DNA from 4 places in the Paenibacillus sp. FSL H3-0333 genome. Region 2 is predicted to be linked to each of the others. Evidence: riboswitches for the same ligand, from Rfam matches in the RefSeq annotation. Region 2 holds a riboswitch; each other region holds the start of a gene.
The links. A riboswitch is a leader RNA that binds a small molecule or an ion and turns the genes downstream of it on or off. The one in region 2 is predicted to bind cyclic di-GMP.

Region 1 (7,819 bases), 3.1 Mb from region 2:
ATAACCTGAGCGGCATTGGCGAAGTCGCCATATTGAGCCTCCCAGATGACGAAGGTCTCCGGTGCGAACACGTTATAACCATATTCGAAGCCGAGGACAGAGGCCTCGGACAGCGGACTGTTGTAGACGCCGAAGGAAGCGCCGGAATCACTCAGCTGATGCAGCGGAGAATAGAGTTCGCCGTTCTCGCTGTCATGCAGCACCAGATGGCGGTGGGCGAAGGTGCCGCGCTGTGAATCCTGTCCGCTGAGGCGGATCGGCGTGCCATCCTTCAGGATGGTAGCGAAGGCCAGTGTCTCTGCCAGCGCCCAGTCTACCCGCTCTCCGTCATTCAGCGCATCCTTGCGGCGCTGAAGAATCCGTTCCAGCTTCGGATAGACCTTGAAGCCTGCCGGTACGCGCAGCAGCTCGCGGTTAATCTCCTGCAGACCGGCCAGAGGGAAGGCTGTCGGACGCTGCTGGGGACTGCTGTTATCCAGCGCGACGGCGGTTTTGGACTCCGCATTCTTCTGCTTGCCTTCCTTCATCTGATCGAAGGCCTGCTGGAGGACGCTCTCCGCCTCGGCAATCATGTTCTTCAGATCATCGGCTGTGATTACCTTCTCGCGCTCCAGGCGTTCTGCATAAGCGCGGTACACAGTAGGGTGGTTCCGCACCTTGCCGTACACAATCGGCTGGGTCGTCTCGGGATCATCCATTTCATTATGTCCGTGGCGCCGGTAGCCGATCAGATCAATCAGGAAGTCCTTCTTGAACATATGGCGGTAAGCGCTGGCCAGACGGACTGCGGCAATACAGGCTTCCGGGTCATCGGCATTGACATGCACGACCGGAATCTCATACCCTTTGGCCAGGTCGCTGGCATAATGGGTGGAGCGGGAATCCTCGCTCTCTGTGGTGAAGCCGATCCGGTTATTGACGATAATATGCACGGTACCGCCATTCTGATAACCCTGCAATTTGCCGATATTAAGCGTCTCAGCGACAATACCTTCGCCAGGGAAGGCTGCATCGCCGTGCATCAGCACAGCCATAGCCTTGCTTGTGTTCAGCTTAGGCAGTCCCGGAGCGTTGCGTTCTTCCTGTGCGGCGCGTGTGAAGCCCTCGACTACAGGATTGACGAATTCAAGATGGCTCGGGTTATTGGCCAGCGTGATCCGGGTACGTACGGTCTCGCCTTCGCGGACGGCACGGTCAGCCCCGAGATGGTACTTCACATCACCGCTCCAGCCGTAGGTCACGCCCATGGAGCCTTCTGAAGGGAACAGCTCTTTGTTCGGCGAATGATGGAACTCTGAGAAAATAATATCATAAGGCTTGCCCAGAATATGGGCCAGCACATTAAGTCTTCCGCGGTGGGCCATACCCATCAGGATATGCTCTGCGCCGTCATGCGCGGCAGCCCGCACAATCTCATCCAGCATCGGCACAAGGGCATCATTGCCCTCCAGGCTGAAGCGCTTTTGGCCGACGAAGGTCTTGTGCAGGAAGGTCTCGAAATGCTCCACCTGAACCAGCCGCTTCAGCAGCTCTTTGCGTTCTGTATTATTCAGCGGAGCCGGGGAGGTCATCGATTCCGCCTGGCTGTTGAGCCAGCGCAGCTCGCGTTCATCATGCACATGCCCGAATTCATAAGCAATGGTCTGTGTATAGGCCTGGCGCATTCTGTGGACGGCATCCATCGCGGTATGCACATCCGCAGGGGCATTATCCCAAATCAGCGAAGCGGGCAGGGCATTAAGATCCTCGCGGGTAAGCTCGTAGGTCTCCAGCTCCAGCCATTTGGCCATCGGGTTCGTGCTGCGCTCCAGCGGGTCAATGTCTGCGGCCATATGGCCATATATTCGAATATTGGCGATCAGCTTCGAGGCCTTGACAGCCTTCTTGAGCCACTCGGCATCTGCTGATACGGCAGGCCTTGGTGCCCTCTCGGCATCGGGTGCCAGTGGAGGGGGGCCGGATACGGTGAAGAGATCGCGGTAATGCTGTTCAACAGAAGAGGGGTCCTTGACAAATTGCTCATATCTTTCTTGGATGTAGCCCAGGTTGGGGCCGTAGTATTTGCTCCATACTGTGTCGTTATAGGGCTCTTTGACTGCCATGAATAGGTCCTCCTAACGGATAAACTCCACGCGAGGCATCCAGTGTGCCACTTGGCGGAGCTGCAAATGTTTGCGGTTTCATTCTCACCTTATTGTGCTACTTTCCGGCGGGGTAATCAATTCATACTTTCGGTCAATCCGTTCGCAATTTGGCATGATTCATTACAGTATTCATACGGAACTATCATAAATAGAAAAAACACATATAACAGCCCGTTATACATACAAATGGGTAATTGTCTCTATACGATGTTGCGTGAAGCGGTAAGTCGGGGCGGATGGGGTTCCCTTTAGTATAATTAAACTATTAGCTAGTGTTTGAACTTGGAACTGGAAATATTTATACAAGCCGCTGGCAATTTCAGCTAAGTTTCCTCACATTTTTTCATAAAAAAATTCCAGAAAACGACACACTAATTGCATATGATCTTGTATAATGTTATTGCGGAGAACGGTTTCATCGATTCTTGCCAGATCCTTTCATGATGGAAAGGGTCCAGTAAAAGGTAAACCTGCCGAAAGACAGGGGCACAAAGTCTCGGATCTAAAGTAGAAATACTACAAAGTAGCAATACTACTATGATGGCCGGACTGCCTGGGGACGCGAAAATTCTAGGAGGAGATTTCTTGGATATGTCCAACCAGGGGAATGACGAGCTGCAGGCAGTAGATCTGGATTTAGAATGGGTGCACTTGCTGATGTCTGCCAAGCAGGCGGGGATCGCGGCGGAGGATATCCGCCGGTTTCTAAGTGAGAAGGCGCTCCAGGCGATGTAAGGGCGGTCATCATTGTTCGGATACATACAGAAAAGGCACAGCGTACCGGTACGCTGTGCCTTTTCTGTATGCCGCTTGAAAGGCTGCCTTCGCCGAAGGCGGCCTCCCTGCCGTGCGGAGTCTTCCCTGTGGCATATAATGCTCGTCTAGTTGTCCTTTTGTTCCATGCGCCATTTCTGGTAATCGAGGAATTCCTTGAATTCGCGTTTGCTTATACCGGAGGCCATGGCCTCCTGAACCAGCCGGAACCATTCCCCGTCCAGAGCCTGTTCTTCCGTCTCTGCCAGTCCGCCATACAACAGTGCATGAATGGATACCTGAAGCGCGTCAGCGATTTTTTCGATGAATTGAATGGAGGGGTTGGATTGAATGTTCCGTTCCACATTACTGAGGTATGATTTCGCCACATCAGCCTTATCGGCAAGCTCGGATAACGAATAGCCCTTCTCCAGCCGGAGTTTGTGGATGCGGCTTCCCATAGTATCTGACACGATTACAACGCCCTCCGTACTTTTTTTGGTGAAAAATAAGAAGTTATATGCTTCGCGATATACATTCTCCTTATCCTTCTCGTTGAAACGGTACCGCCCGTTCAAAGGCCGGCAAAGCCGTTTTCTCTTGTCAGTATAACAAAAATCCGCAAAACGGACAAAAATCTTGAACCCGGCAACGGGGAAAAAGAAACGGCATACCCGGCCCGGATGAGGGAGGATATGCCGTCTTGATGGATTGCTAAAACGCTGCCTTCCTAATAAAAGGACGGCAAAGCCATGTTCACTTGTATAGGCCGGCCCCTGATCTACTTGGCTTCTCCCACTCCTTGAAGAGCATCGAAGGTCCAGTTCAGCGCTAAGCCGTCACCCTGGAAAATGTTCTGATCGAGCGTGTTGTCTACGAATTCGAAGGCGATCTTGAAGGTCTTGGACCCGGCGGCGGCAATCCCTCCTGGCAGTACACCTGCTGCTACGAGATCGTAGCTGGGGGTGTTTTTCAGATCCTTCAGGGAGATCTCGGACAGCACATGACCGCTTAGTGAACCGCCGGTGTACGTATTATCCAGGAGCTTGACCTTGAAGTGGTCTCCGAGATCCTGGCCCGCGTTATCGCCCTTGGCATCGGTCACGGTGTAAGTGGTGGCAAGCTTGAGGAATTTGATATCCAGTGTGCCGTCATTGGACAAGGTGAAGGTGCGGACGGTGTAGTCTCCCGGCTTCAGATTCGTCAGTGCTACCGGAGTATTGAAGGAAGAGCCGAGCTTCAGCGTACCCGCTGCGAAGGTTGCCGTGCTGGTAGCTGTGGAGCTGAAGTAAGCGAAGGTGCCCCCGCCGATTAAAGACAAGCCCAGTGCTGCCGATGCTACGCCAAGACCCAATGTTTTTTTGATACCCATCATTTATTTCCTCCTCGAATGGTTTGTTTTTGTGGAATTATTTGAGCGTGCCTTTTTCCTGGTTGGCTTCGAAATTCAGAGTCAGTGCAAGCGTGTCGCCCTGATAATAGTTCTGCGGCTGGAGGGTCTCCTTGAAGGCGAACTGGATGGTCAGGTTATCCGAGGTACCGGCTTTGATGCCGGACTTCTCTCCGCCTAAGATCGCTCCGAGAATTCCCCGGGCCACCAGATCGGGACTCTCCTGCTCCAGATCGGCCAGCGAGATGACCAGGAGCGGCGATTCCTTCTTATCCTTGTTCACGAGGAAGGTCACAATAATATCATCCTTGAAATTATGGGAGCCGTTGTCTCCCTGGGCGTCTGTAATGGCCGATGAGGTGCGCAGTACCACTTTGGGAATATTGAGCGTCCCGTCATTTTTGAGCTTGAAGTCCCGTAAGACGGTATCGCCCGGCTTGAGATTGCTGAGATTAACAATGACGGAGGGATCAGATTGTAATGATAGGGTTCCGTTGTTAAAAGAAGCTGAGGAAGTAGAAGTGCTGCTGAAGTAAGCGAAGGTGCCTCCGCCGACCAGGGTTAAGCCTAATGCTGCCGATACAACGCCGAGACCTAATGTTTTTTTGACGTTCATTTGTTCATCCCTCTCTTTTGAGTCTGCTTTGTGCATAGCCGGTGCTTCCGGCAAGCTGTATTGTGGCTCCGCGTTTCGTAAACGGGAGAGAACAATTGATCATTGTACGAGGTCAGTCAGAGTATCCGGCCCGCCGCTGCTGGCTGCGGATGACGGGGCGTTCTTCTTTTCCAGTGCCGCAACGGCCTTCCAGGAAGAATACAGCGCGTAGAGAAGCAGGAGCAGTCCGGGAATAATCATCAGCACTACGCTTCCGGCTTTGGAGACTGCGAAGCTCATGGCATAGCCCACATAGGGGACGGTCACGCCGGTGTACTCACCGACCACATTCGTGGAACTGACGGCTGCGGTGTCGGCTGAATCATTATTGTCGCCCTTGGTGGTGTAGCTGGCTTCCCCCAGAGCACTGTTCAGCTCGGCATCGACCACGCGGTGGGTAATCAGAATGTTATCGGGATTCAGAAAAGTGATCACATCGCCCTTCTGGAACCGGGTCATGTCCCCGCCCGGCTTAATGGCCACAATGGAACCGGTCTGGATGCCGGGCTCCATGGAGCCGGATAATACCGTCTTGATCTGGTAGCCGAAGAAGGAGGGCTCGCCGCCGGAGGCTTTGGAGATGACAACGGCTGTGATTAGCACCAGGAACACTATAAGAATCAGAGTGGAAATTATCGTATTGACTATTTTTCGGATGCGCATCTTATTCGCCGCCTTTGCTGGGTTCAGATTGTGGAGCCGGTGTAACTGTAGGAGCAGGCTGCGCGCCGTCCATTACAGTGCCTGGAATTACGCTGCCGGGTAATGGATCTGGAGTTGCTTCCGGTAAAAGAAGCTCAGACGCCGGAGTGGCAGTGGGAATAGCTTCTGCTGCTGCTGAAGCTGTGGGGACTGGATTGTCCTCTACAGGCGCTGCGGGAGCAGGCTCCTCTGCCGGCTGGCTTTTGTCAGGAAGACTGGTTGCGGCCGGCTGGTTCTGTGCTTGTTCATGCTCCAGCTTCAGCGCTTCGTCAGCAGCCTTCTGCTTCTCTATGGCGAGCCGCTGGGCTTCCTCCGCTCTGGCTTTATCGGCCTTTTCAAGCGCCAGGCGTTCCTCTTCCTCTTGCTGTGCCTTCGCTTTGTCCTCAAGGGTTGTTTTGGCTTCAGCGATTTCTGTGAGCCGCTCCTGTAAGGTATGGATGGTGGAGAACAGGGTATCCTTGGACGCCGTTAATTCGGTATTCAACTGCTCATACGTGGCCAGCAGCGCGGGGGATACCTGCGAATCTGCTTGGTAGGCGCTGGTTACGAATGAGAGGATAGGCTCTTCAGCAGGGAAGCTGTAGTCATCCTGCCGGAGCAAGACGCGGTCCGGATTGCCGGTGGGCAAGGATCCGCCGATATCATGAATCGAGCCAAGATACTGCACAATTCCGCTTAACGTCTCTGCCAGCGATTCCGACAGAATCCCGCTTTGATGAAGGCTCTCTTGAATCTGGTCGAAGAACTGGGCATCACGGATTTCCAGACAGTTAGGATCGAGGTTCACCATATATCCTCCAAGCTTGTGCAGAATGGCCGCTGCATTGCCAATTTCCTGCAGAATGTGTTGCCAGACCGTCCTATTGAAGCTCAGCTGCTTCTCCAGCAGGTCGATCTCGCTGCCAGCTTGAGTGAGCTCGGACGAGAGTTCATCCGCAGCCTGATCCAGCTCTGCAAGCGACAGCTCTCCGGCAGCGACTGAGGTGTTATACACTCCGCTGATGCTATGGCTGCCAAGGGAAGCTTTCAGCTCTATGACGGTGTTTAGATGCCCGCTGAATTCCGACAACAACTGCTCAATCTGACCCGGGAAAACCGAACACAGCCCGATGGAGCTGATCTGTTCCTGGGAGGTGTTGAACTCTCCATAGGTGCTGCCGATCTGGCCTGAGGTGTACATCAGGAGCACAGATACGGCCATACCCGATTGCAGAATCCGCAGGCCGAGCTTCCTGGTTTTCCGTTTGCGCCGCTTGGCAGATCTGGGGTACATAGCTAAGCCCCCTCTCGAGTTGCTAATGAATAATTCGTTATATTCGTTCTTAATAAAGAACGATATCGTAAGCAAATCATACACCGCGCTGCTCAGAAAAGAAAAATGTTATTTTCAGCGTAATGTTCGCAATAAAGTACGAAATGTATTAGATATCTCTATTTATCTGCCGATATCGCTGTTTTTCACAAATGTTCTTTATAAAGAACGGTCGGCGGGCGTGGCTGGGAGGGTAGGGAGAGTAACTAGTGCACCTGAATGGGGCGAAAGTGGGCGATACGCGGAAATGAGGAGCACTAGTGCACCTGAATCTGCCGAAAGCAGAGGATACAAGGTGTTGGCCGCAACACAATCCGACGGTGAGGGATAGGCACCAGTTGGCTAAACGATGGGGTTTAGTGTAATCCACGGCAAAGAAGGTACTGTCCATAAAAGGATAGTACCCTCTCCGATGCACCTGTTCAATTTCAGTGTACCTGCCCAATAATCCGGATCTCCAGCAAACTACACCCTTAAGGAAGCTTCTCCCCGCGCGAGGTGACGTACAGCTCATACCATTCCTTGCGGGAGAGCTCTACCTGGTCTGCGTCTGCACAGGCGGCGATCCGCTGCGGATTCACGGTGCCGATGACGGGCTGGATGGCTGCGGGATGGGTCATCAGCCAAGCCAGCACGATAGCCTCGGACGTTGTGCCCTTCTCGTTAGCAAGTCTCTGTACCATGGCCGCTGTATTCACAACATTCTCCGGCTGGCCTTCAAGCGGCCGTCCGCTGAAGAGTCCCTGGGCCAGGGGGCCCCAGGCCTGAAGCTGGATGTTCCCGGCACGGCAATACTCCATGGTGCCCTCCGGGAATGTAATGTCCTTCCACGGGTCGCGGTTCACGCTGAGTACGGCGTCAAC
Region 2 (7,819 bases):
TCTCAGCCAGAACCCCTTCAAGCGTTCTTGCCTGTCCCTCCTGCGGCATACCGGCATTCCTGCCCGTAATGTATACATAGGCACCAGCCTTCGCCAGCTCCAGTGCAATGCCTCTGCCCGCTCCCCTGCTCCCGCCTGTTACCAATGCCACTTTCCCTTGCAGATTTGTCATTTGATCCGCTCCCTTTCATCTATCATGCCCGGATTAGATGATCATTTGCGCTAATCCGTACTCTCGTCTAATATATACCTTATACATGACAACCATTGACATATATAAATAATACGTTCAAGGGAGGTTGCAGAATGAGAGCGGATCGCCTGATCACTATCGTTCAACTCTTACAGAGCCGCGGGAAAATCAGCTCCAAAGAGCTGGCGCAAACGCTGGAGGTATCCGAACGTACAATCTTCCGGGATATGGAGGCACTAAGCTTCTCCGGCATCCCCGTGCTGGCGGAGCGCGGCCGGGAAGGCGGCTGGAAGCTGGCCGAAGGCTACAGGAATTCCCTGACCGGAATGAACACCAAGGAGATTGCCGCGCTGCTGGTGCCCGCTGATCCGGCGATTCTGCACGCTTTGGGCATTCAGGAGGAGTTCTCCTCGGCGGCCCGCAAGCTGCAAGCCGTCGCTACCAGACAGCCCGTCACCCCCTTCAGCTTCCTCAGCCAGCGGATTCACATCGACGGAGCCGGGTGGCATCCCTCCGGGGAGACCTATCCCTCCCTATCCGCTTTGCAGAGAGCCTTATGGGAGAACCGCAAGGTGAGCATCACCTATCTGCGCGGGGAGGACACTGCCGAGCGGCTGGTTGCACCGCTGGGGCTGGTAGTCAAGCGCGGAGTCTGGTACTTGGTCGCAGGGCATGACAGCGAGCTGCGGACCTACAGGGTCTCCAGAATCACTGAGGCCAAAGTCACAGATGAGTCTTTTGAGCAGCCGGAGGATTTCCACCTGTCTGAGTACTGGGAGACCTCCACCGCCGCATTCAAGTCTGCCTTGCCCAGGTACCCCTCCAGCCTTCTTGTAAGAGAGCAAACGATGAAGGAGCTGCAGAAGGAGCGATACGTCGCCCTGTTGCACCAGGAGCCTTCTGAGGCCCCGGGCTGGATCAGGGCCGAGGCCGAGTTCAACACGCCGGAGTCTGCGTGCCGGATCGTCCTGTCCCTGGGTCAGGGCATCAAGGTGACAGCACCGCCTGAGCTTGCGGATACGGTTGCTGCGGCTCTGCGTGAAGCGGCAGCATTATACGATTTTTAATAATAGACCAAATGCACTAGTATCCCCTATAATATTACAATACACATTATTATTTATAGGGGGACTTTACATTATGGACTGGATGAACAAGCTGCCGTTGAAACAAAAAATCGTCACCGGATGTTACCTGGTTGCCGCTTTATTCGCTGTCCCTGTCTTAATCACGCTAATCCTCATGGACAGGCTGCTCATCGGCATTATTCTTGTCGCCGTCCTGGCAGCGCTGACTTACCCGCTTGCGCGCTTCATTGAGAGAACGCTTACATCTTCATTTGAGGATATCTCCAATGTGACGCATACGATTGCCAAAGGCGACTTCACCAGCCGTGCCGACGAGAATGGCTCCATGGGCGACATCAGCCGCTCCTTCAACACCATGATTGACAAGCTCAAAAAAATCCTCACCGATGCTTCACAGATTACCCGTCAGGTTATGGACGCCAGCCGCGGGATTGAAGACAAGAATCAGAACCTGAAGTTTGTCATGGCGCAGGTGGCCTCCTCCTCCAATGAACTGGCCCTCGGTGCTAACGAAATCTCGGTGGATATCGCTGATATGACTGAATCGATCAAGGATATCGAAATCAAAGTCTCCAATTATACGAATTCCACCAAGGAAATGAATAAAAGGTCTGTACATACGCTGGAATTGGTAGAACAGGGACGGCAATCGGTGGATACCCAAGCCGAAGGCATGCGCAAGAACATCCAGGCTACCCAGAAGGTGGCGGATACTATCGAAGCCCTATCGCATAACGCACGAGGCATTACGATGATTACCAAGACGATTACCGAAATTGCTGAACAGACCAATCTGCTGTCGCTCAATGCTTCTATTGAAGCCGCCCGTGCAGGCGAGCATGGCCGCGGGTTCGCCGTTGTTGCCCAGGAGGTCCGCAAGCTGGCCGAGGAATCCACCGCTTCAACCAAAGAGGTGTTCGGTCTGGTACGCAGCATCGAAGCGGATATCAAGCAGGCTATCGATAACATCGCCATCAATGAAGAGGTAGTCCAGGTGCAGAATGAGATGATTACGGAGACAGCCAACATTTTTGCTCAAATTGTGCATAGTGTCCAATACATAACCGAGCAGATTGCCTCCTTTTCCGCAGAGAGTGACCTTATGCTGGAGAGCGCGCTCAAGATCTCCGGGGCGATCGAGAATATCTCAGCCATCACCCAGGAGACCGCCGCAGGGACGGAAGAGGTATCCGCAGCGATGAACGAACAGATTCATGCTCTTCAATCCGTAGCTGAGGAGACAGAGAAGATGACCTCCGCGGTCTTCAACCTGCAAAAAACGATTCATATTTTCAAATTTTAACCTCAGCACAAAGAGACACGCCTGCGGAATTTTCTGCGGGAGGTGTCTCTTTTTTTGGGCAAAACAAAGATTGTTATGTAATATTCACAAATTGTTGAAATTGTGCATAAGGGTAAAAACCGTGCTTTGCACTTCTTTACTATAGTCGTTCTATTGTCATAGCTTGTCTATAAGCTAACATCTCACATCACTATTACTTAAGTCCTATCACCGAAATTTGTAATGCTGTATATCTAGTGAATTCTTAATGTTTTGCAGTAAATCAGGAATGTAATGAGTCTTTGTGCTCACTTCCCACATTAACCAACCTAAATAGCCATTTGCATTTTAAGACTTTAGTCTTCCAGGGACAACCATTTTCAAAAGTTTGAAAATCCAAATATTTAGCCATTTTCACTCCTGAATATTCGTCAAATTCCGAGTTTCTTCTCACAGGGGTTATTGACAAAAGAGGAGCAAGGAATATATTGTAAAGGAAAATTCTCCACAAATTCATTTATAACCGCATACCGGCAAAATTCACCGAAAGGGAATGACGCAAAGCCATGGATCTACAGTCTCATTTCTGAAGTGGGATCATGACAGCCAGGTTGCTGAAAAACTGTGAACGCCTTAGGTTTCGCGTTTGATTATGGTGATTCGTGCAACAGACCTGTGCTCCAATGTTGAGTACAGGTTTTCTATTGCTGACGTATACAAATAACAACTTGCGGGGTGGATGTTCTGAAGACAGTTGCAGATTATATGGCGGAAGCATTACGCAATCTGGGAGTCACTCATTCTTTTGGAATCATAGGCAAGTCTATTTGCCCCATCGCTTTGAAAATGGTTGACTACGGTATAGAGTTCATCCCCGGCCGGCACGAATCCAGCTCCGGCTTCGCCGCCGGCGGTTATGCTCTGAAGACCGGCAGTCTCGGGGTAGCCTTCGGCACCTCCGGTCCGGGGGGAACGAATCTGCTCACCGCAGCAGCGCATGCCAAGGCCAATAATCTTCCCGTCCTCTTCATCACCGGACATCAGTCCATCAAGGAGCTGGGCATTCCTCAATGTCAGGATTCCACTTCCTACCTGGCTGATTTGGCGGATATGTTCCGGCCGGCCACCCTCTTCAGCAAGCTCGTTGAACGCGGCGATCACTTCAGCACGATTTTCAACCATGCCCTATCCATCGCCCTCGGTGACCAAAAAGGCCCAGTCCATCTCTGCATTCCGTTTGATGTGCAGACAGAGCGGCTCGCGGAATGCCGGATTGTTCTGCCGGAACGCGAGGGACTAGTCAGTTATCAGAACTATGACCGGGTCATCTCGGCGATTAATCAATCCGCTAGGCCGCTGATCATTGCCGGTAAAGGCGTCAACCGCTCAGGTGCCCATCAGGAACTGGTTCAGCTGGCCGAAACCTTTAACATTCCTGTAGTCACCTCTCCAGGCGGCAAAGGTGCAATAGCTTATGATCACCCGCTCTACCACGGTCCTGTCGGCGTTGGCGGCTCCTCGCACGGCGATGAATTGCTGAACAACAGCGACCTGTTCATTGTTCTGGGCTCTCGTCTGAGCGACATGACCATCTGCAACCTGAAGCCGGAGAATCATCCGCAGCAGCTGATCCAGTTCGATGTAGATCCAACCTTTGTCGGCAAAATACTGTCCTCATCCACCATCGCTGTCGGCGGGGACTTAAGGGACAACCTGGCACTGTATCTTCAGAAGCTGGACCCCTCTACGGTCACCAAGCATGAAATCACAATCTCCAATGCTTACAATGACGAGCTGCCCGTGCTGGCGGGACTCTCTCTAGCTTCGGTAATGAGCACGATGAGCGACTTGATTCCTTACAACAGCAGCGTTTTTGTAGATGACGGCAGCCACGGGTTCAATGCTGTGAAATGGTTCAATGTCCGCAGGCCCGGCAGCTTCATATTCGATGCCTACTTTGCTTGCATGGGCAATTCAATTGGCATGGCGATCGGCGCCAAGACGGCTTCTCCCGGAGAGACAGTCTTCTGCATTACCGGTGACGGCTGTTTTATGATGCTCGGAACTGAAATAAACACAGCCGTTTGCAAGGACATTCCGGTGATTTTCATTGTGGTGAACAATAAGCAGCTGGATATGGCGCTTAAGGGTATGGAGAAAACGACCGGCCGGATTGACGGTACGATCTTCGAGGTTCCGATGGATGCCGTGAAATTCGCCGAATCGCTGGGTGCAGCCGGCTTCCGCTGCGAGACGCAGGAGGAGTTCGCTGCCGCAATCCGCGAAGCTGTGGCACTTAACAAGGCAGCTGTCATTGAGCTGCTGACTGACCGTGATGAAATGCCTCCTACGGCCCACCGCACGCTGGATCTTACGTAAGGAAGCCGTATCCGCACACCTTTTCTAACCTACTATCAGGAGGACATATCGTGAACAAGAACAGCGGACTCGATCATTTCACTGATCTCTCAGGAGATTATGGGGCCAAGGCCCTGGCTCCGATCAAAGAGCATTTTCCGGAATTAGCCGAATATATCATGGGCAATGCCTATGGCGATATTTTTCAGCGGACCACGATTGGCTCTGACTGGAAGGAGATCGCGGTGATCTCGTCGCTGATTACGATGGGACAATATGAACAGCTGGGGGTTCATTATGTAATGGCGCTCCGCGTTGGCATGACCGTCGAGCAGATCAAGGGTGTGCTGCTGCATCTGACCCCTTGCGTCGGTGCCCCCCGGGTGATTTCGGCCTTTAATGTGCTGCTGGATACCCTGGAGGAGATCAAAGAAAAATCTTCATAATTCTACAAATTTCGACTTTTCGATTGCACATTTCAGGATGATCTGGTTATAATGAAGGCAAAATATCCCAAATTCAATTGCGATTTTGTCGAATAGAGTCGCAGGAATAACGTTTTGGAGGTATTGGAAATTACACTTAGGGAGAGATCAACATGGGACAATTTATTTTGAAGACAGATACTGCGAAGAAAGTAATCAATATTGAGCTGGAGGGAACCTTCTCTAACGAGGACGGGCTCAAATCTATACAGGCTTACCAGCAGACCATTAACCCGATCAGCCCTGCTGAATATGCACTAGAGATCGACTGCCGCAAGCTGAATGTAACAGCTCCTGATGTTGTACCGCTGCTTGAAGGCTGCTTCATCATGTTCAAGGCTGACGGCTTCCAGAAAGTGAGTCTTACCCTGGAAAATAACCCGATCCTCAAAATGCAGCTGGCACGCCTGGGCCGCAAAGCAGGACTTGAGAATCTGGAGATCACTTCAACCGTACAAGCTTAATAAATACAATTTAAACCTAAATCAGCCGCTTGAAACGCACAGGTTCATTCATTAAACCGGCTGCTAATGCCGGAAGAGAGTTTTGTAAGAAGCAGATTCGTGAGAAGTATAGCTAACAAAACTTTAGGAGGTCTGTACTATGGCGGGGATTCGCATTAAGGACATTGATATCTACCATCCAGACAAAAGAATCGGCAATGACTTTTTCATACAGCATTTTGACGACAAAGGTATTGATATCCGTGGACTGCTGGCTACTCTAGGCCGTGAAAACCGCTACAGCATCGACAGCCCGGATGAGAATTCCCTGACAATGGCTTTTGAAGCCGCAAGTAATGTTCTGGAGAAGACCGGTCTTACCGGCCCTGACATTGACCTGATCGCTTATGCAAGCCAGACCCCTGAATATATATTTCCTACGAACTCATTGATGATTCACCGCCTGATTAACGGGGCTTCGCATACCATCTGTATTGACAGCAATGCCAACTGTGCCGGAATGACCGCCTCGGTTGAGCAGGTCAGCCGCCAGATGATGGCGAACCCGAGAATCCGCCGCGCCCTGGTCATCGGCTCCGATTACGTGGCACCGCATGCGGACAAAAATGATCCAGTGTATTACGCGAACTTCGGTGATGCCGCTGCCGCTGTTATTCTGGAGCGCGATGAGCATTCGGTCGGCTTCATTGACTCTATCTACCAGACAGACACCTGTGTGTACGGCAACTCTCTGTTCCCGGCAGAAGGCCTGGCTAAGCTCGGACGCACCGGTGTTGCCGCAGGAGAGTTCAATGTGAAGTTCATTCCATTCGATGATTCCATCTGTGTGGATGCTGCTTCCGAATCAATCAACACTCTGCTGAGCAACAACGGGATTGCCCCTGAATCGGTCAAGGCTGCCTGCTTCTCACAGCTGTCTCTTCCGAACATCCAGGCCGTCTCCGGCAAAACCGGCATTAACCCTGAGGCCGCAGTCTACATAGGCGATGAGTTCGGCTATACCTCGACCAGCAGCCCGTTCATTGCCCTTCACAGAGCCGTCACTACCGGGCAGCTTGAACGCGGAGACAAAGTTCTGTTCTGGACCGTGGGCGCCGGATGGCAGAATGTCGCATTTGTAATGGAGTACTAATCTTACTGTTCATTCTGTTCCAGAGTAAAAAACGGCCCGCAGCAGAGTTTCTGCCTGCGGGCCGTTTCTGTTCTCAATGCCTCTACTCCGCTCTAAAGTCTGCCTTCGTGCTTGCCCTCATGCTTCTCCCAGCCCATCGTGCGCGACACAGCATCCTGCCAGGCACCGTATCTGCGCTCCCGCTCCTCCGGCTCCATCTGCGGCGAGAAGACCTTCTCGGCCGTATTGAAGCTCTCCAGCTGCTCACGGGTCCATACCCCGGAGGTAAGTCCGGCTAGCAGCGCAGCGCCAAGTGCTGTAGTCTCCGCGTAGGTTGTACGTGTCACTTCGCTGCCCAGAATATCGGCCTGGAACTGCATCAGCAGATTGTTGCGCACCGCACCGCCGTCTACCCTCAGGCCAGTGAGCGGCATGCCGGCATCCTTCTGCATTGCGTCGATGACATCACGGGACTGGAAGGCCAGTGATTCCAGTGTGGCCCGTACCAGATGTGCGGAGGTGGTGCCCCGCGTCAAGCCGAATATGGCGCCCCGCGCATACATATCCCAGTAAGGCGCACCCAGGCCGGTAAAGGCTGGCACCACCACAACCCCCTCACTCTCGTCCACCTCGCTGGCCTTCTCTTCCGAGTCGGCGGGCGCGACAATTAGCCCCAGCCCCTCCTGCAGCCACTGCACAGCCGCTCCAGCCACGAAGACACTGCCTTCCAGTGCATAATAGAGCTCATCGCCCATGCCCCAGGCTACCGTGGTCAATAGGCCATGACTGGATGCCACAGCTTCAGTGCCTGTATTCATGAGAATGAAGCAGCCTGTCC
Region 3 (7,819 bases), 4.5 Mb from region 2:
GCAGAAGGCATCAAGCCGCTTGCCCCTGCTGAGCGCCGTTCTCCGCTGAAGCTGAAGCGCAGAGACTGGATCTGGATGCTCGGTATCACCGTGCTATACGGGGCGCTTGCCCTCTATCATCTGGGAGATAACAAGGCACCTGAGACTCTGTGGGAGCCAGCAGCCAGCGGCGAGAGCTTCTATGTGGATCTGGGGCAGGCCCATCAACTGGAGCGGGTTAATGTGTTCGGCGGTGTCGGAACAGGGAAGTTTCAGCTGGAATTCAGCCAGACCCCTGATAATTGGAGCAGCCCGCTTGAGGTAAGCGAGGATGTGGGCAATGTCTTCATCTGGAAAAGCCAGCCGCTTAACGTATCTGCAAGATATGTCAAGCTCTCGGTTACGTCTCCAGGCTTCACCCTCAATGAGATGGCCTTCTATGAGCAGGGGGCACCGGAGGTTCCTCTGACGATAGCAAGCGTGACACCCGATTCGGGAGCAGCAGCTAAAAGAGGAACGCCGGCCAATCTGTTTGACGAGCAGTCCGTCATTCCCAAGAACTCTAATTTCATGAACAGTACGTATTTTGATGAGATCTATCATGCCCGTACGGCTTATGAGCATTATCATAATATTGTTCCTTATGAGAACACGCATCCGCCGCTTGGCAAGCTGCTGATCGGGGTAGGGATGGAGCTGTTCGGCGTCAATCCGTTCGGGTGGCGGATCATCGGCACCTTGTTCGGGATTGCGATGCTGCCGCTGATCTATATCATGGCGATTCGGTTGTTCCGTAAGACCACCTATGCTGCACTGGCAGCGGGATTATTCGCTCTGGACTTCATGCATTTCACCCAGACGCGGATATCGACCATCGATGTGTACGGTGTATTCTTCATTATGTTGATGTTCTATTTCATGCAGCGGTATTTCACGATGAATTTCTACCGGGTGCCGCTGCGGACCACACTGGCTCCGCTGTTCTGGTCCGGCCTGTTCTTCGGCATCGGGGTTGCTTCGAAGTGGATCGTGATCTACGGAGGCGCAGGACTTGCTATTATGCTTGCGCTGGTACTCATTGAACGCTACAGAGAATACAAGGCTGCCGGACGCCTGCTGGCTGAAGGCAAGCTGAGCGGTCAGGAGCTCAAAGCCGCCTGCCGGACTGCAGATCAGTCCTTCTGGAAGAACACGATCATCACGCTGGCTAGCTGCATCGGATTCTTCGTCATCATTCCGGGAATCATATACAGCCTGTCCTTCATTCCTTCACTATCTGCGTCGGCAGAGGGCTTCACCGTTAAGGGGCTGATTGATGCCCAGAAGAATATGTACAACTATCACAGTCAGCTTGTAGCTACACATCCGTTCGCCTCCTCCTGGTGGGAGTGGCCGTTCATGAAGCGTCCGGTGTGGTTCTTCAGCGGCGGCGAAGGCTTGCCTGCAGGCAAGGCGAGCAGCATAGTAACGATGGGCAATCCGCTGATCTGGTGGACAGGAATCTTCACGATGCTGGCGGCTGTATGGTTCACCCTGAAGCGCCGGGACAAGAGCCTGTATATGATCTGGATCGGCTTCTTCTCACAATATGTTCCGTGGATGCTTGTGCCGCGTGAGACCTTCCTGTACCATTACTTTGCGATGGTGCCGTTTATGATTCTATCTATTGTGTACATCCTGAAGCTGCTTGACGGCAGGTTCCAGGGTGCCAAATATCTGCGGTACGCCTATGTTGCGGCCGCCGCCATTCTGTTTGTAATGTTCTATCCGGTATTGTCCGGCATGCAGGTGAACAGCAGTTATATCATTCATGTACTTCGCTGGTTCCCTTCCTGGGTATTCTAGGAGGGGAACTGTAAGAGCCGCATAGTTGCTCAAAGCTGATGTTGATGAAGCGCATCAAGGAAGCTGTGGCTTACAATAAATTGAGGAGGAACCCTTGTGAAGGCCAGATATAGTGTAATTGTGCCCATGTATAATGAGGAGGAAGTCATTCAGATAACCTACGAACGGCTCAAAAAAGTAATGGATGAGTGCGGGGATTCCTATGAGCTCGTGTTCGTCAATGACGGCAGCCGGGACCGTACGGCTGAGATTATGCGCGAAATCAGTAATAGGGATGAGCATGTCAAGCTGATTGACTTCTCCCGTAACTTCGGCCATCAGGTGGCGATTACGGCGGGTATGGATTATGCTGAAGGCCAGGCTGTTGTGGTGATTGACGCAGATCTCCAGGACCCGCCGGAGGTCATCCTGCAGATGATCGCCAAGTGGAAGGAAGGCTATGAGGTAGTCTATGCCAAGCGGCTGAAGCGCCACGGAGAGACCTTCTTTAAGAAGGTGACAGCCAAAATCTTTTACCGTCTGCTCAGCAGCATGACCAGTGTGGAGATTCCCACAGATACCGGGGACTTCCGGCTCATCGACCGTAAGGTCTGCGATGTGCTGCGCGGCCTGAAGGAGAAGAACCGTTATGTACGGGGGCTGGTAAGCTGGGTCGGCTTCCGGCAGACCATGGTGGAATATGTGCGGGAGGAACGCTTCGCCGGGGAGACGAAATATCCGCTCAAAAAAATGATCCGCTTTGCGCTCGACGGAATCACCTCCTTCTCGCACAAGCCGCTCAAAATCGCCTCTTATGTCGGCTTCTTCCTGTCCTTCTCCAGCTTCATCTACCTGTTTCTGGTCTTATTCCAGAAAGTCTTCACCTCTTGGACTGTGCCGGGCTGGGCATCCATTGTCGGGGTGAACCTGCTGTTTAACGGCATTGTGCTGATGCTGCTGGGCGTGATCGGGGAATACATCGGACGGATCTATGATGAATCTAAGGATAGACCGCTTTATATCGTACGCGAGACCCGAGGCTACCCGGAGGCAGAGGCCGAAGACACGCGGAAGGCAAGCGATTATGCAAGATAAGGCTTGGCGCGCAGGCATGATCCAATTTCTGAAATTCAATGCGGTGGGCCTGCTTAACACGTTCATTGATTTTGCAGTATTTACCCTGCTGCATTCCCTGGGCATGCTTAACACCCCTGCACAGATTATTTCCTACAGTGCCGGGACGGCCAATAGCTTTTTCTGGAATAAAAAGGTGACCTTCAAGGGAAGGGACAGAGGCGGGGATGGCCGCTTTGACCGGATGCAGCTGGTGAGATTTATTGTGCTGAATCTGCTGGTGCTGGGCATTTCGGTGCTGCTGATTCATCTGCTGACTGATCGGCTGGGCGTCCAGGTGCTGATGGCCAAGGTGCTGGTTACCTTTGTTACAGTAATCATTAATTTTTTTGGAAGCCGGAAGTGGGTATTTTAAAGAGAGCGTATATCTTGCCCGTATTCTTCGGAGGAAAGCACTTATTCTATATTGCGGAGGCGATTGTCATGCGGAAGTTATCCTATTTGATTATACTTGCCGGGGTCCTGATTATGCTCTACCCCAAAGGAAGCGAATGGTACGAGGACCGTCAGCAGCAGAAGCTGCTGGAAGAGGCTGAACAGGCCTATAGTGAAATCGTTCCTTCGGCTACGGCTCCTGCCAGCCAGGATCTGAGCAAGCCTTATGCGGAAGTCACCCAGCTGCTGGCTGAAGAGTCTGGTGCGGAAGAGCCGGTTCCCACTACAGCGCCCGAGCTTGAAGTGGGAGGCAAAATCACCGCTATTATTGAAATCGATAAAATCGATCTGAAGCTGCCTGTACTGGAGGGCGCCACCAAGACCAATATGAAGCATGCAGCCGCGCATATGAAGGAGACAGCTCCGATTGGCGCGGTAGGCAATGCAGCGATTGCGGCACATCGGTCAAGAACGGCAGGGCGGCTGTTCAACAGACTGGATGAGGTCGGTAAAGGGGATGCCATTACTGTTATTACAAGCGGACAGGAATACAAATATGTTGTATATGATGTATCTATTGTAGAGCCTACCGATATTTCAGTACTGAAGGGTAAGGATGATGATAAGATTCTGACCCTCATTACCTGTGATCCGCTTGTCAACCCTACCCACAGACTCATCATTCATGCAAAGTTGACCTGATTGTCATAGGACAATGCTGAGAAAGGTCAAAAAACATAAAATTTTAGTCTATTTTTGCGGGAATCTAGTGATTTGGGTCTTGCTAATAGATTGAGATATGGTAAGCTATAACTATGAAAGCTAATACACGATAACGGCAAACCTATCGAAAGGTAGGGACGCAAAGCTACAGGGCCTTCCCGTCATGGATGGCAGCCAGTTACCGAATGAAGAGGCTTTTTTTGTTTGTTTTCATTCTGAATCTGTCATTATGTGGCAGTAGATTGGACAGATAAAGCTTATACGATAACGGCAAACCTATCGAAAGGTAGGGACGCAAAGCTAAAGGGCCTTCCCGTAAGAATGGCAGCCAGCTACCGAAAGGGGTTTTATCCATGAAGAAGTTTTATTTAATGCTGATTACACTTTTTGTGATCGTCACTTCCGTGCAGACAGGCACTGCTCAAGCTGCTAATGCAGATTCAAGCTGGTTAAATGTTGGACAACTTGATCAAGGGGTTATCGGGGTTTCGTACGATGTTCCTAAAGACAAGAAGATGAAGCTCATGATTACCAAGGACAATAACAGCTATACTTACAACTTATACACTTCCAAACCGACCGAGACGTTCCCGCTGCAACAAGGTAATGGCTCTTACAAGGTCTCCGTTCTTGAGAATACTACCGGTAACAAATACAAGGTACTATCTTCCGAGACTGTATCTCTCTCAATGAGCAATGTGAATGCCGTATATTTGAGCTCTGTACAGAATGTAAAGTGGAGTTCTTCCGATAAATCCGTTCAAAAGGCAGCACAGCTTACAAAGGGTCTGACCACAGATGCAGACAAAGTTAAGGCTATCTACAATTACATCGTAGCTAACGTGAAATATGACTACTCTCTGGCCAACAGCGTAAGCACAGATTATATTCCGAACAACGACAACACACTGGCTACCAATAAGGGTATCTGCTACGATTACGCTTCCTTGTTCGCTACTATGCTCCGCAGTGAAGGGATTCCAACCAAGTTGGTTATGGGGAATACAAGCTATGTAACTTCATACCATGCCTGGAACGAAGTGTTCCTGAATGGCAAATGGGTGACGATTGATACTACAGTGGATGCAGGTCTGGGTAAGAAAACAGCATCAACTGAACTGATCAAATCAGCAAGCAAATATACTGCAGCGAAATTCTACTAAGAATAGCTGTAACTATAGCATTATCTGAGAATAACCCGCTTAGTCATTAAGCGGGTTATTTTTATTTATATAAAGGTTGCTTTTTAATAGAAGGATAGGTTATTATAAATAAGCGTTGTTGGAGCGGCAAAGGAAATGAGAGATTACTTAAATAAGTGATTTCAAAAATAAAGCTTGCATTGCTCAGATGGACGTGATATATTATAAGAGTTGCTGGTGACGATGACATCGACACTAACAACGAGCTTGATCTTTGAAAACTGAACAACGAGTGAGTATCTGGAAATCACTTCGGTGAGATCCAAAAATGAGAATGTAAATTCTCGTCAGATGTTTCAAAATGAGCAATCGCTCTTTCTAAATACCAATTTGGAGAGTTTGATCCTGGCTCAGGACGAACGCTGGCGGCATGCCTAATACATGCAAGTCGAGCGGAGTTTGAGAGGAAGCTTGCTTCCTTTCAGACTTAGCGGCGGACGGGTGAGTAACACGTAGGCAACCTGCCCTCAAGCCTGGGATAACTACCGGAAACGGTAGCTAATACCGGATAATTTCTTTTTTCTCCTGAGGAGAGAATGAAAGGCGGAGCAATCTGCTGCTTGGGGATGGGCCTGCGGCGCATTAGCTAGTTGGTGGGGTAACGGCCCACCAAGGCGACGATGCGTAGCCGACCTGAGAGGGTGAACGGCCACACTGGGACTGAGACACGGCCCAGACTCCTACGGGAGGCAGCAGTAGGGAATCTTCCGCAATGGGCGCAAGCCTGACGGAGCAATGCCGCGTGAGTGATGAAGGTTTTCGGATCGTAAAGCTCTGTTGCCAGGGAAGAACGTCCGGTAGAGTAACTGCTACCGGAGTGACGGTACCTGAGAAGAAAGCCCCGGCTAACTACGTGCCAGCAGCCGCGGTAATACGTAGGGGGCAAGCGTTGTCCGGAATTATTGGGCGTAAAGCGCGCGCAGGCGGTTATTTAAGTCTGGTGTTTAAACCTTGGGCTCAACCTGAGGTCGCACTGGAAACTGGGTGACTTGAGTACAGAAGAGGAAAGTGGAATTCCACGTGTAGCGGTGAAATGCGTAGATATGTGGAGGAACACCAGTGGCGAAGGCGACTTTCTGGGCTGTAACTGACGCTGAGGCGCGAAAGCGTGGGGAGCAAACAGGATTAGATACCCTGGTAGTCCACGCCGTAAACGATGAGTGCTAGGTGTTAGGGGTTTCGATACCCTTGGTGCCGAAGTTAACACAGTAAGCACTCCGCCTGGGGAGTACGGTCGCAAGACTGAAACTCAAAGGAATTGACGGGGACCCGCACAAGCAGTGGAGTATGTGGTTTAATTCGAAGCAACGCGAAGAACCTTACCAGGTCTTGACATCCAACTAACGAAGCAGAGATGCATCAGGTGCCCTTCGGGGAAAGTTGAGACAGGTGGTGCATGGTTGTCGTCAGCTCGTGTCGTGAGATGTTGGGTTAAGTCCCGCAACGAGCGCAACCCTTGACTTTAGTTGCCAGCAGGTTGAGCTGGGCACTCTAGAGTGACTGCCGGTGACAAACCGGAGGAAGGTGGGGATGACGTCAAATCATCATGCCCCTTATGACCTGGGCTACACACGTACTACAATGGCCGGTACAACGGGAAGCGAAGCCGCGAGGTGGAGCCAATCCCAGCAAAGCCGGTCTCAGTTCGGATTGCAGGCTGCAACTCGCCTGCATGAAGTCGGAATTGCTAGTAATCGCGGATCAGCATGCCGCGGTGAATACGTTCCCGGGTCTTGTACACACCGCCCGTCACACCACGAGAGTTTACAACACCCGAAGTCGGTGGGGTAACCCGCAAGGGAGCCAGCCGCCGAAGGTGGGGTAGATGATTGGGGTGAAGTCGTAACAAGGTAGCCGTATCGGAAGGTGCGGCTGGATCACCTCCTTTCTATGGAGAATCGTCTTCTGCAACGAAGACATTCAAATCGGAAGCTTAGCTTCCATAATAGAACCCTTGGGTTCGAATACTCACTCGTTGGTCAGTTTTGAGAGTTTAAGCTCTCAAGTAAGAAACTTGATCCTTGAAAACTGGATACCGAAACGAATTTGCGTTTTAGAACATTCCTTTAAGCTGAACTTGTGTAAACAAGTTTTGAATTAATGGCGATGCTAAGCGGTTTTCCTAACGGAAAACGCATTGGTTAAGCTACTAAGAGCACACGGAGGATGCCTAGGCGCCAGGAGCCGACGAAGGACGTGGCGAACAACGAAACTGCCTCGGGGAGCTGTAAGCAAGCTTTGATCCGGGGGTGTCCGAATGGGGAAACCCAGCTGTGGTAATTCGCAGTTACTCGTATCTGAATACATAGGATACGCAGAGGCAGACCAGGGGAACTGAAACATCTAAGTACCCTGAGGAAGAGAAAACAATAGTGATTCCGTCAGTAGCGGCGAGCGAACGCGGAACAGCCTAAACCAAGGGGCTTGCCTCTTGGGGTTGTGGGACGTCTCACATGGAGTTACAAAGGAATATGGTAGGTGAAGAGGTCTGGAAAGGCCCGCGATAGAGGTAAAAGCCCTGTAGCCCAAACTGTGTTCTCTCCGAGACGGATCCCGAGTAGTGCGGGGCACGTGAAACCCCG
Region 4 (7,819 bases), 2.3 Mb from region 2:
GTGAGGTGCCCAGTCCCTCCGCAATGGCCTGAACCTGCTCCCCGAGCGAGATGCGCTCCGGGGTAAGGAAGCGGCGGAAGTTCGGATCGGTCTCTGCTCTGGAGCCGGCAGGGGCTTTGCTGCTGCCAGTATATTTGCCGGTAAGAATGCCGCCCGCCAGAGGGAAGTATGGGATGATGCCCAGACCCTGATCCAGGCAGAGCGGAAGCAGCTCCGCTTCGGGCGTGCGGTCAGCCAGCGAATAGCTGCACTGGATAGAGATGTATTTCGCGAAGTGCCGGGCTTCGCTGATTCCAAGCGCCTTCATCAGCTCCCAGGCGGCATAATTGGAGGCTCCGATATAGCGCACCTTGCCTGCGGAGATCAGATCATCCAGCGTACGCAGCGTTTCCTCCAGCGGTGTGTAGGGATCGAAGGTGTGAATCTGATACAGATCCACATAGTCGGTCTTCAGCCGGCGCAGGCTGCCCTCCAGCTCCTGCATCAGATGATGGCGCGAAGAGCCGCTGCCACCGGGTCCCTCATGCTTCGGCAATCCGGCTTTGGTCGCCAGCACTGCGTTATGGCGTTTGCCTTCAAGCGCAAGGCCGATGATCCGCTCCGATTCAGATCCGGCATAGATATTGGCGGTATCGATGAAATTGATGCCCTGATCCATAGCGGTGTGCAGAATGCGGACCGAGGTCTCCTGATCTGCCCGTTTGCCGAAGGAATTGGTTCCAAGACCCAGGGCGGACACCTGCAGGCCGCTATTGCCCAGACGGTTATATCGCATGTTCTAACTTCTCCTCATCTAGTAGTAGTCTTAGCAGGAATCACGCACAAGCAGCTTGCCGCCGGACTCCAGGCGGCTGTCCTGTGACCGGGCGAGATTAATCACCGCATGCTCCTCCTGGAGCAGCTCAATCTCCTCACCCAGCTTAAGCAGCAGCCTGGAGAAGCGGCTTAGTACACTGTCAGTAATGTACCCGGTGAATTGTCCCGGATGGGCGAATACCTCAAGCATCTGCCAGAGCTGGTCCGTGCCGGAGCCGAACGCCCCGTTCATACGGCTTAGCGCAGCTTGAAGATCACGGATCAGGCTGCCCAAGTGGCTGTATTTATCCTCCAGCAGCAGCATGACTACCAGGCCGTAATTCACGGATTGCTGGCGGGATTCCACATTCTTGGCCAGCTGGCGCGCTGCCTCAAGCAGTCCGTCCGTCTCTGTCCGCAGCAGGCATGCGAGGCTGTGCAGACGATGCTGCATTACCCCGGCGTGTCCGGCGTACAGGCCGCTGCCGGTGACCTGGCCGCTAACGTAAATACTGCCGGTGGCTATAATTGTAGATTGGCGGATATCGCCATAGACGTACACATTCCCGAGGGCTTCAATTCGTACAGGTCCTTCCAGATCTCCCGGTACAATGATGTCACCTGCGAACATAACATCGCCCGCAGGATCTGTCATCTCTCTGGCCAGAAGACTGACCGGAGGGAAGTCACATATCCGGACGCTGCCGTTTCCTCCGCAGATGCGGGGTCTGCCGGTATGCCGGGCCACGATATTACCACAGGGAAGGAGCTTGGCATGATTACCGGCAGCAAAGTAGATATCCTGCGGCGGGGGAGGGGGCAGGACCCTTCCGTCTGTGTCGAGGCCGGGAATGCCTTCTTCCGGCGGCAGCTTGCGGGCGAAGACTTCGCCTGCAAAGGCAAAGGGGGCTCCCGGGAAACGGAGATACTCCAAGGGTTCCGCAGGCTTCTGACCCCGGGCTCCCTGTCCCTGAAGCATCCGGTTCCCCTCCAGTGTATGCTCAGGCAGCAGGAATTCCAGCCGGGCTTCCTTGCCGGGCAGCGGGGATCTGCCTTCAGCGATGCATACGGGAAGATATGTAGGGTTCTCCAGCTCCGCGTACAGGGCGGGAATGTTCAGGTTGCGCAGAATAAAACGGTTGTCCAGTGAGGCGATAATCTGTTCTATGGTGAGCGTGGACAGCAGCATCGCCGGATTGGGCTGGGCACGGACGACCGCTTCGAAGGCGGCGGGGCAGTTGACCAGATTCCAGGCGTACTTCTCTGCACGGTATAAAGTGAAGTGGACCTTGAGCTTGTCAGGCGATACGGTAATTTCATATTGCGGCTTCTCACAGATCTCCCAAGTGATATAATCCGCTCTGGTCACCTCAGTTGGCTCTGTAACGGTCTTCCAGTTGATCTTCAGGACAACAGGGTGGACCGCAGAAATGCGGGCGGGAGCACCTCCGGGGAGCGGGGGAGTAATGAATATCTGGTTGTCCTGCACGAGGATAATTCCATTCTTATCTCCAGTTGTCCCGTCAGAAGCTCGGCCCTCCACAGAGAATGAATCCAGGAGACCTTTACGTTCGAGCATCAGGGACTCTACGAATTCATATCGGCTTGGTTCGATATCCTGCTGCGGCATGGTTGTAACCTCACTTTTTCGTATGATCAATGGCAATTCGTACAGAAAAAGAACATCATCAAGCCTGGGAGGCTTCCCCTCCTGAGCAGCTGGCTTAAGTGGTCTCTATTGGCAGCCTGGCAACCGTAAACGCAGATTCCGGCGTTCTTAGGCCCATAGCTTTGCGTCCTGCCCTTTCGGGGAGTTTGCCTTTAGAAATAGATCAATGACATACATCCTGTAGAGGTGGGGAGTTATGGTCGACTGTAATCGACAAAAAGAGTCATAAATAGTTCTTACGCGTCATTAACTTCTGCAAACAAGCTTAATTCTAGTACTTAAAGAGCTATTTTTCAACTATATTATGCCTATTTATCAAAAAACTCGAAATATGCAGCTCTATTTCGACAAAAAAACTGGTTTCCCAGCACTTACAGCTTATGGAAGAGGCAGAGGGAGGAAAGTGTGAGCATTCAACTGTTGGGACACCCTGGGCTTGGTAAGACTCGGAGTGTTCTTTTTTGATAAGCGGTATTGCGAGTGATGATGTTATGTATGCGTTAACTATGTAAATAAACACAAACATTCAGTATATTATTTCGTAATAAAACCGAAGACATCGCAAATTCATTGTAATATAATCTAACTCATACCAAGGAAACGCGAATTAATGTTAACTAATATAACATTAATAGAGATAGCGACATCAGGAGAGGAGCATAAACTATGCAGATTGCAGCAACACCTTACATCTGGCCTTATGACGGGGCTGTGGACCCGGCGAAGACAGCGCTGATGATTATCGACATGCAGACGGATTTTTGCGGCAAGGGCGGTTACGTCGAGAGAATGGGTTATGACCTCTCATTAACAGCTAGGGCGATTCAGCCCATTCAGCGGCTGCTGGCACGTATCCGGGAGATTGAAGGCTTCACCGTGATCCATACCCGCGAGGGGCATAAGCCGGATCTGTCGGATCTGCCCGCGAACAAGCGGTGGCGCAGCCGCCAGATCGGGGCCGAGATCGGCTCCGAAGGACCGGCGGGACGAATCCTCGTGCGGGGGGAGCGCGGCTGGCAGATCATTGAGGAGCTGGCGCCTGCCCACGGAGAGTACATTATAGACAAGCCTGGCAAAGGCAGCTTTTATGCAACGGACCTGGACCTGATCCTGAAGAATAAAGGAATTACCCATCTGATTCTGACCGGTATTACTACCGATGTCTGTGTACACACCACGATGCGGGAGGCCAATGACCGTGGGTACGAGTGTCTGATCCTTGCGGATTGCACGGGAGCGACGGATGAAGCGAATCACCTGGCGGCGCTGAGTATGGTTCAAATGCAGGGCGGGGTGTTCGGCAGTGTAAGTGATTCACAAGCGGTGCTGCGTGCGCTGGAGCAATACTAAATCATTCATAACGGGGGAATAACTATGTGGAACAAGTCCAGAACGAAAGCGCTGATGCTGTTAACCTCGCTAATGCTGCTCCTGACTGCCTGCGGTAACAATACGGAAGCCGGTAAGGCCGAAGGCCAGGGAGCGGAAGGCTCGGGCGAGCTGAAGAAAGTAGTGCTCCGGCTGAAGTGGATTCACCAGGCGCAGTTTGCCGGCTTTTATACCGCGGTGGAAAAAGGCTTCTATAAAGAAGCGGGGCTGGATGTTGAGATCCGCCCGGGGGGCTCGGATTTCCCGGCTGTGCAGATGGTGGCTTCCGGCAGTGAGGAGTTCGGAGTTACGGGTGCCGACCAGGTTGTCATCGCCAGAGAGAAAGGCGTTCCGGTCAAAGCGTTGTCTGCGATCTACCGCAAAACCCCGTTCGTCATGTTCACGCTCAAGGAGTCCGGGATCCAGACGATGGAGGATCTTGTCGGGCAAAAGGTAGGCATCAAGCTGGGCGGCAACGAAGAGCTGACCTTCCGGGCCATGGAGAGAAGCGCGGGTATCGACCCTTCGCAAATCGAAGAGATGCCGGTCAAATACGATCTGAGTCCGCTGTTGACCGGTCAGGTCAAGGCCTGGCCCGGCTATGTCATTAATGAAGTGCTGGCTGTAGAGGAGCAGGGCAAGGAAGTAAATATTATCGACCCGAACGACTATGGCATCAATTTCTATGCCGATACCTTGTTCACTACGGAGTCTATCATCAAGAAGGACCCGGAGATGGTCGCCAGCTTCGTACAGGCCTCTATGCAGGGCTGGGATTATGCAGTAAAGCATCCGGAGGAGGCGGCGGAATTCGGACTGAAGTATGGCGAGAAGCTGGATCTGAAGCATGAGGTCAATATGATGAAGGCCAGCATTCCGCTGCTAGATCCGGAAAAGCTCCCGCTGGGCTCAATGGACGAGGCGTCCTGGGAGACACTGCAGAAGAATCTGGTCGAGCTGGGCTTTGTGAAAAAGGAACAGGACACCGGCGGATTGTTCACCAACGAGTTTTTGAAATAAGGAGGGACCCGATAATGACAACAGCGATCAAAGCACAGCTGGATGCTGCCGCCGCGCGGCATCCCGGTACCCGGGAAACCATGCTCTCCCTGCGCAATTGCTCTCTTTCTTTCGGCAACGTGCCTGTGCTGGATAAGGTCAGCCTTGATGTATACCGCAATGAGTTCATTTCGATTCTTGGACCAAGCGGCTGCGGGAAATCCACAACACTCCGCTTGATGCTGCGGCTGTTAAGCCCGGAGGCCGGTGGAGAGGTGGCGTATGCTTCACCTGATCTGTCCCTGGGCATGGTCTTCCAGAAGCCTGTCCTGATGCCGTGGCTCAGCGCGCTGCAGAATGTAATGTTGCCGCTTGAGCTAGGCGAGAAGAAGAAGTTCAGCAAAGCCGAGGCACGTGAAAAAGCAGAAAGTGCCCTGCGCCTGGTCGGCCTCCAGGATTATCTGAACCACTTCCCGCATCAGCTCAGCGGCGGGATGCAGCAGCGGGCAGCGATTGCCCGGGCCCTGGCGGCCGATCCGACGGTGCTGCTGATGGACGAACCGTTCGGCGCGCTGGATGAGCTGACACGCGAGAAGCTGAATTTTGAGCTGCTGCGGCTGTGGGAGAGCCCGGAGACCAGTCTAAGCAGTATTGTGATGGTCACTCACTCGATCCATGAATCCGCGCTGCTGTCGGACCGGGTCGTGATGATGTCTCCCCGGCCTGCCGGTGTGACGGATATCATTCCGGTGACGCTGCCCTCCCCGCGTGAGGCGGGCATGGAGGAGCTGCCGGAATTCCACCGGATTGTCAAGGAACTGAGAAAGCGGGTGAAGCATCTATGACGGTCAAAATCAAAGATACCCTGTACCCGGTCGCGTTTGCGCTTGGCTTCCTGCTTCTCTGGGAGCTGGCGGTACGTCTCCTGTCGGTTCCTATGTATCTTCTTCCTGCGCCTACGCAGGTAGTCTCGGCTATCAATGGCTCGCTGTGGTCGCATACGCTGGTTACGCTGGGCGAAGCGCTGACCGGGTTCATTCTCGCCAATATCCTCGGCCTGGCTACCGCAGTGATTTTTGTTCATTCCAAGCCGATTGAGAAAGGGATGTTCCCGCTGGCCATCGCCCTTAAGACTACGCCGCTGGTGGCGCTGGCCCCGCTGCTGGTCGTCTGGCTGGGGACCGGGTATACCTCGAAGGTAATCGCTTCGATGCTGATCTGTTTTTTCCCGATTCTGGTGAACAGTGTCAAGGGGCTTAAGGCCATTGAATACGAAGCCTGGGAGCTGTTCTCCACCTACAAAGGGACGAAGAGCGAAATCTTTTGGAAGCTGCGTCTGCCGACGAGTCTGCCTTATATCTTCTCTGCCCTCAAAATCTCCACCTCGCTCGCCATAGTGGGTGCCATAGTCGGCGAATTTGTCGGAGCGAATAAGGGACTGGGTTATGTGGTGCTTGTCTCTTCCTATCATATGGATACGCCGGTGATGTTCTCGGCCATTATTGCTTCGGCGCTGTGCGGCCTGCTGCTGTTCTGGTGTATCGGGCTGCTGGAGAAACGGGTTATTTTCTGGACAAGGAGCGATGATCTATGATGAACTGCTCGGTCATTCGAATCCCGGCAGGCGCGCCGCATGATATGTCGGGATTAAGCGCAGCGGTGGAAGCAGGCCTGTTCCGGCCGGAGGAAGTGGTCGCGGTGCTGGGGAAGACGGAGGGAAACGGCTGTGTGAATGATTTTACACGGGGTTATGCTGTGATGGCCCTGAAAGGCTTCTTCGCTGAAGCGGCAAAAGGAGGAGCTGCCGACATCTCTTATGTGATGTCCGGCGGTACGGAAGGGGTGCTCAGCCCGCACTTCACGGTCATCAGCCGCAGCGGACAGGGGGAGCCGGGGGTGGCCGCTGATGGCCTGAAGTCACTCGCCATTGGTGTGGCAAGAACCCGGAGCTTCCGGCCGGAGGAACTGGGACGGCTGCCTCAGGTGGACGAAGTGGCTGATGCCGTGGCCCGGGCAGTCATGGATGCAGGCATCACCTCACCGGAGGATGTGCATTTTGTACAGATCAAATGTCCGCTGCTTACCGCTGAGCAGATCTATGAGGCACACAGCCGTGAGGGTTCGCTCGTCACAGAGGATACTTATAAATCGATGGGCTATTCCAGAGGAGCTTCTGCACTGGGTGCCGGGGTCGCGCTGGGTGAGGTGGATCGTGCGTCTCTACAGGAGGAAGATATCTGCACGGACTGGACTCAATTCAGCGCGGTAGCCTCCACTTCGGCGGGCAGTGAGCTGTCCTGCTGCGAAGTGATTGTGTTCGGGAACTCGCTGTCTGCGGACGGCCCGTACCACATCGACCATGCCGTGATGCAGGATGCTGTGGATGGCGCTGCGCTTCAGGGCCTGCTGGACCGTTATCCCGGTGAAGAGCTGGTGCAGGTGCTGGCCAAGGCTGAAGCCGATCCCGATGGCCTCATCCGCGGACGCCGCCATATCATGCTGGATGACTCGGATATCAATCATACCCGCCATGCGCGGGCTGTAGTCGGCGGTGTGCTGGCCTATGTCGGCGGCGATCCGATGATCTACGTCTCCGGCGGAGGCGAGCATCAGGGGCCGAAGGGCGGAGGACCGGTGGCGGCTGTGTTCCGCCGCAGGTAGCAGAGCTATATAGATTGAACTAAAAATTTAAGTTAAAGGAAAATTTTATCTATCATGGGGGAATCGAATATGCATACACAGGAAACGAAAGTGCTGGCAGCAGCAGATATGACATGGGAGCTTATGCCGAATCACATAGAGCTGTATCACCGGGAGATTGTCTCGGCAACGGAGGCGGACCGCCTGGGCATCCGCATGAGCTCGATTCTGTGGGAGAAGCTGGGGATCGGCGGCCAAGTCTTGCCGCATTATCATGATGTAGTCGAAATCATTCATATTACCGTAGGAGAGGTCAAGCTGCTATGTGACGGGGAGTGGTACAGCTAC

Region 1: it holds a riboswitch for cyclic di-GMP, as region 2 does, so the genes downstream of both, MHH78_RS00455 (anti-repressor SinI family protein) here and MHH78_RS13975 (thiamine pyrophosphate-binding protein) in region 2, are expected to answer to the same signal.
Region 3: it holds a riboswitch for cyclic di-GMP, as region 2 does, so the genes downstream of both, MHH78_RS33290 (transglutaminase-like domain-containing protein) here and MHH78_RS13975 (thiamine pyrophosphate-binding protein) in region 2, are expected to answer to the same signal.
Region 4: it holds a riboswitch for cyclic di-GMP, as region 2 does, so the genes downstream of both, MHH78_RS04315 (flagellar assembly protein A) here and MHH78_RS13975 (thiamine pyrophosphate-binding protein) in region 2, are expected to answer to the same signal.

Annotation. Positions count from the first base shown of each region.
Region 1 covers NZ_JBBODG010000001.1:99,384-107,202, reverse strand. The annotation lists gene MHH78_RS00460 (2-oxoglutarate dehydrogenase E1 component) at 1-2,102, opposite strand, end outside; cyclic di-GMP riboswitch class I at 2,598-2,701, shown strand; gene MHH78_RS00455 (anti-repressor SinI family protein) at 2,736-2,879, shown strand; gene MHH78_RS00450 (helix-turn-helix domain-containing protein) at 3,026-3,358, opposite strand; gene MHH78_RS00445 (TasA family protein) at 3,679-4,269, opposite strand; gene MHH78_RS00440 (TasA family protein) at 4,307-4,903, opposite strand; gene sipW (signal peptidase I SipW) at 5,003-5,605, opposite strand; gene MHH78_RS00430 (hypothetical protein) at 5,607-6,917, opposite strand; gene MHH78_RS00425 (aldo/keto reductase) at 7,430-7,819, opposite strand, start outside.
Region 2 covers NZ_JBBODG010000001.1:3,201,028-3,208,846, reverse strand. The annotation lists gene MHH78_RS13990 (SDR family NAD(P)-dependent oxidoreductase) at 1-172, opposite strand, end outside; gene MHH78_RS13985 (helix-turn-helix transcriptional regulator) at 307-1,260, shown strand; gene MHH78_RS13980 (methyl-accepting chemotaxis protein) at 1,334-2,584, shown strand; cyclic di-GMP riboswitch class I at 3,086-3,182, shown strand; gene MHH78_RS13975 (thiamine pyrophosphate-binding protein) at 3,329-4,942, shown strand; gene MHH78_RS13970 (carboxymuconolactone decarboxylase family protein) at 4,993-5,367, shown strand; gene MHH78_RS13965 (hypothetical protein) at 5,520-5,870, shown strand; gene MHH78_RS13960 (3-oxoacyl-[acyl-carrier-protein] synthase III C-terminal domain-containing protein) at 6,010-7,002, shown strand; gene glpK (glycerol kinase GlpK) at 7,095-7,819, opposite strand, start outside.
Region 3 covers NZ_JBBODG010000001.1:7,652,495-7,660,313, reverse strand. The annotation lists gene MHH78_RS33310 (glycosyltransferase family 39 protein) at 1-1,824, shown strand, start outside; gene MHH78_RS33305 (glycosyltransferase family 2 protein) at 1,921-2,898, shown strand; gene MHH78_RS33300 (GtrA family protein) at 2,888-3,292, shown strand; gene MHH78_RS33295 (class D sortase) at 3,361-4,014, shown strand; cyclic di-GMP riboswitch class I at 4,140-4,221, shown strand; cyclic di-GMP riboswitch class I at 4,295-4,375, shown strand; gene MHH78_RS33290 (transglutaminase-like domain-containing protein) at 4,389-5,198, shown strand; rRNA gene MHH78_RS33285 (16S ribosomal RNA) at 5,565-7,125, shown strand; rRNA gene MHH78_RS33280 (23S ribosomal RNA) at 7,377-7,819, shown strand, end outside.
Region 4 covers NZ_JBBODG010000001.1:950,176-957,994, forward strand. The annotation lists gene MHH78_RS04310 (aldo/keto reductase) at 1-775, opposite strand, end outside; gene MHH78_RS04315 (flagellar assembly protein A) at 806-2,425, opposite strand; cyclic di-GMP riboswitch class I at 2,533-2,625, opposite strand; gene biuH (biuret amidohydrolase) at 3,131-3,814, shown strand; gene MHH78_RS04325 (ABC transporter substrate-binding protein) at 3,839-4,852, shown strand; gene MHH78_RS04330 (ABC transporter ATP-binding protein) at 4,867-5,676, shown strand; gene MHH78_RS04335 (ABC transporter permease) at 5,673-6,425, shown strand; gene MHH78_RS04340 (ring-opening amidohydrolase) at 6,422-7,492, shown strand; gene MHH78_RS04345 (cupin domain-containing protein) at 7,562-7,819, shown strand, end outside.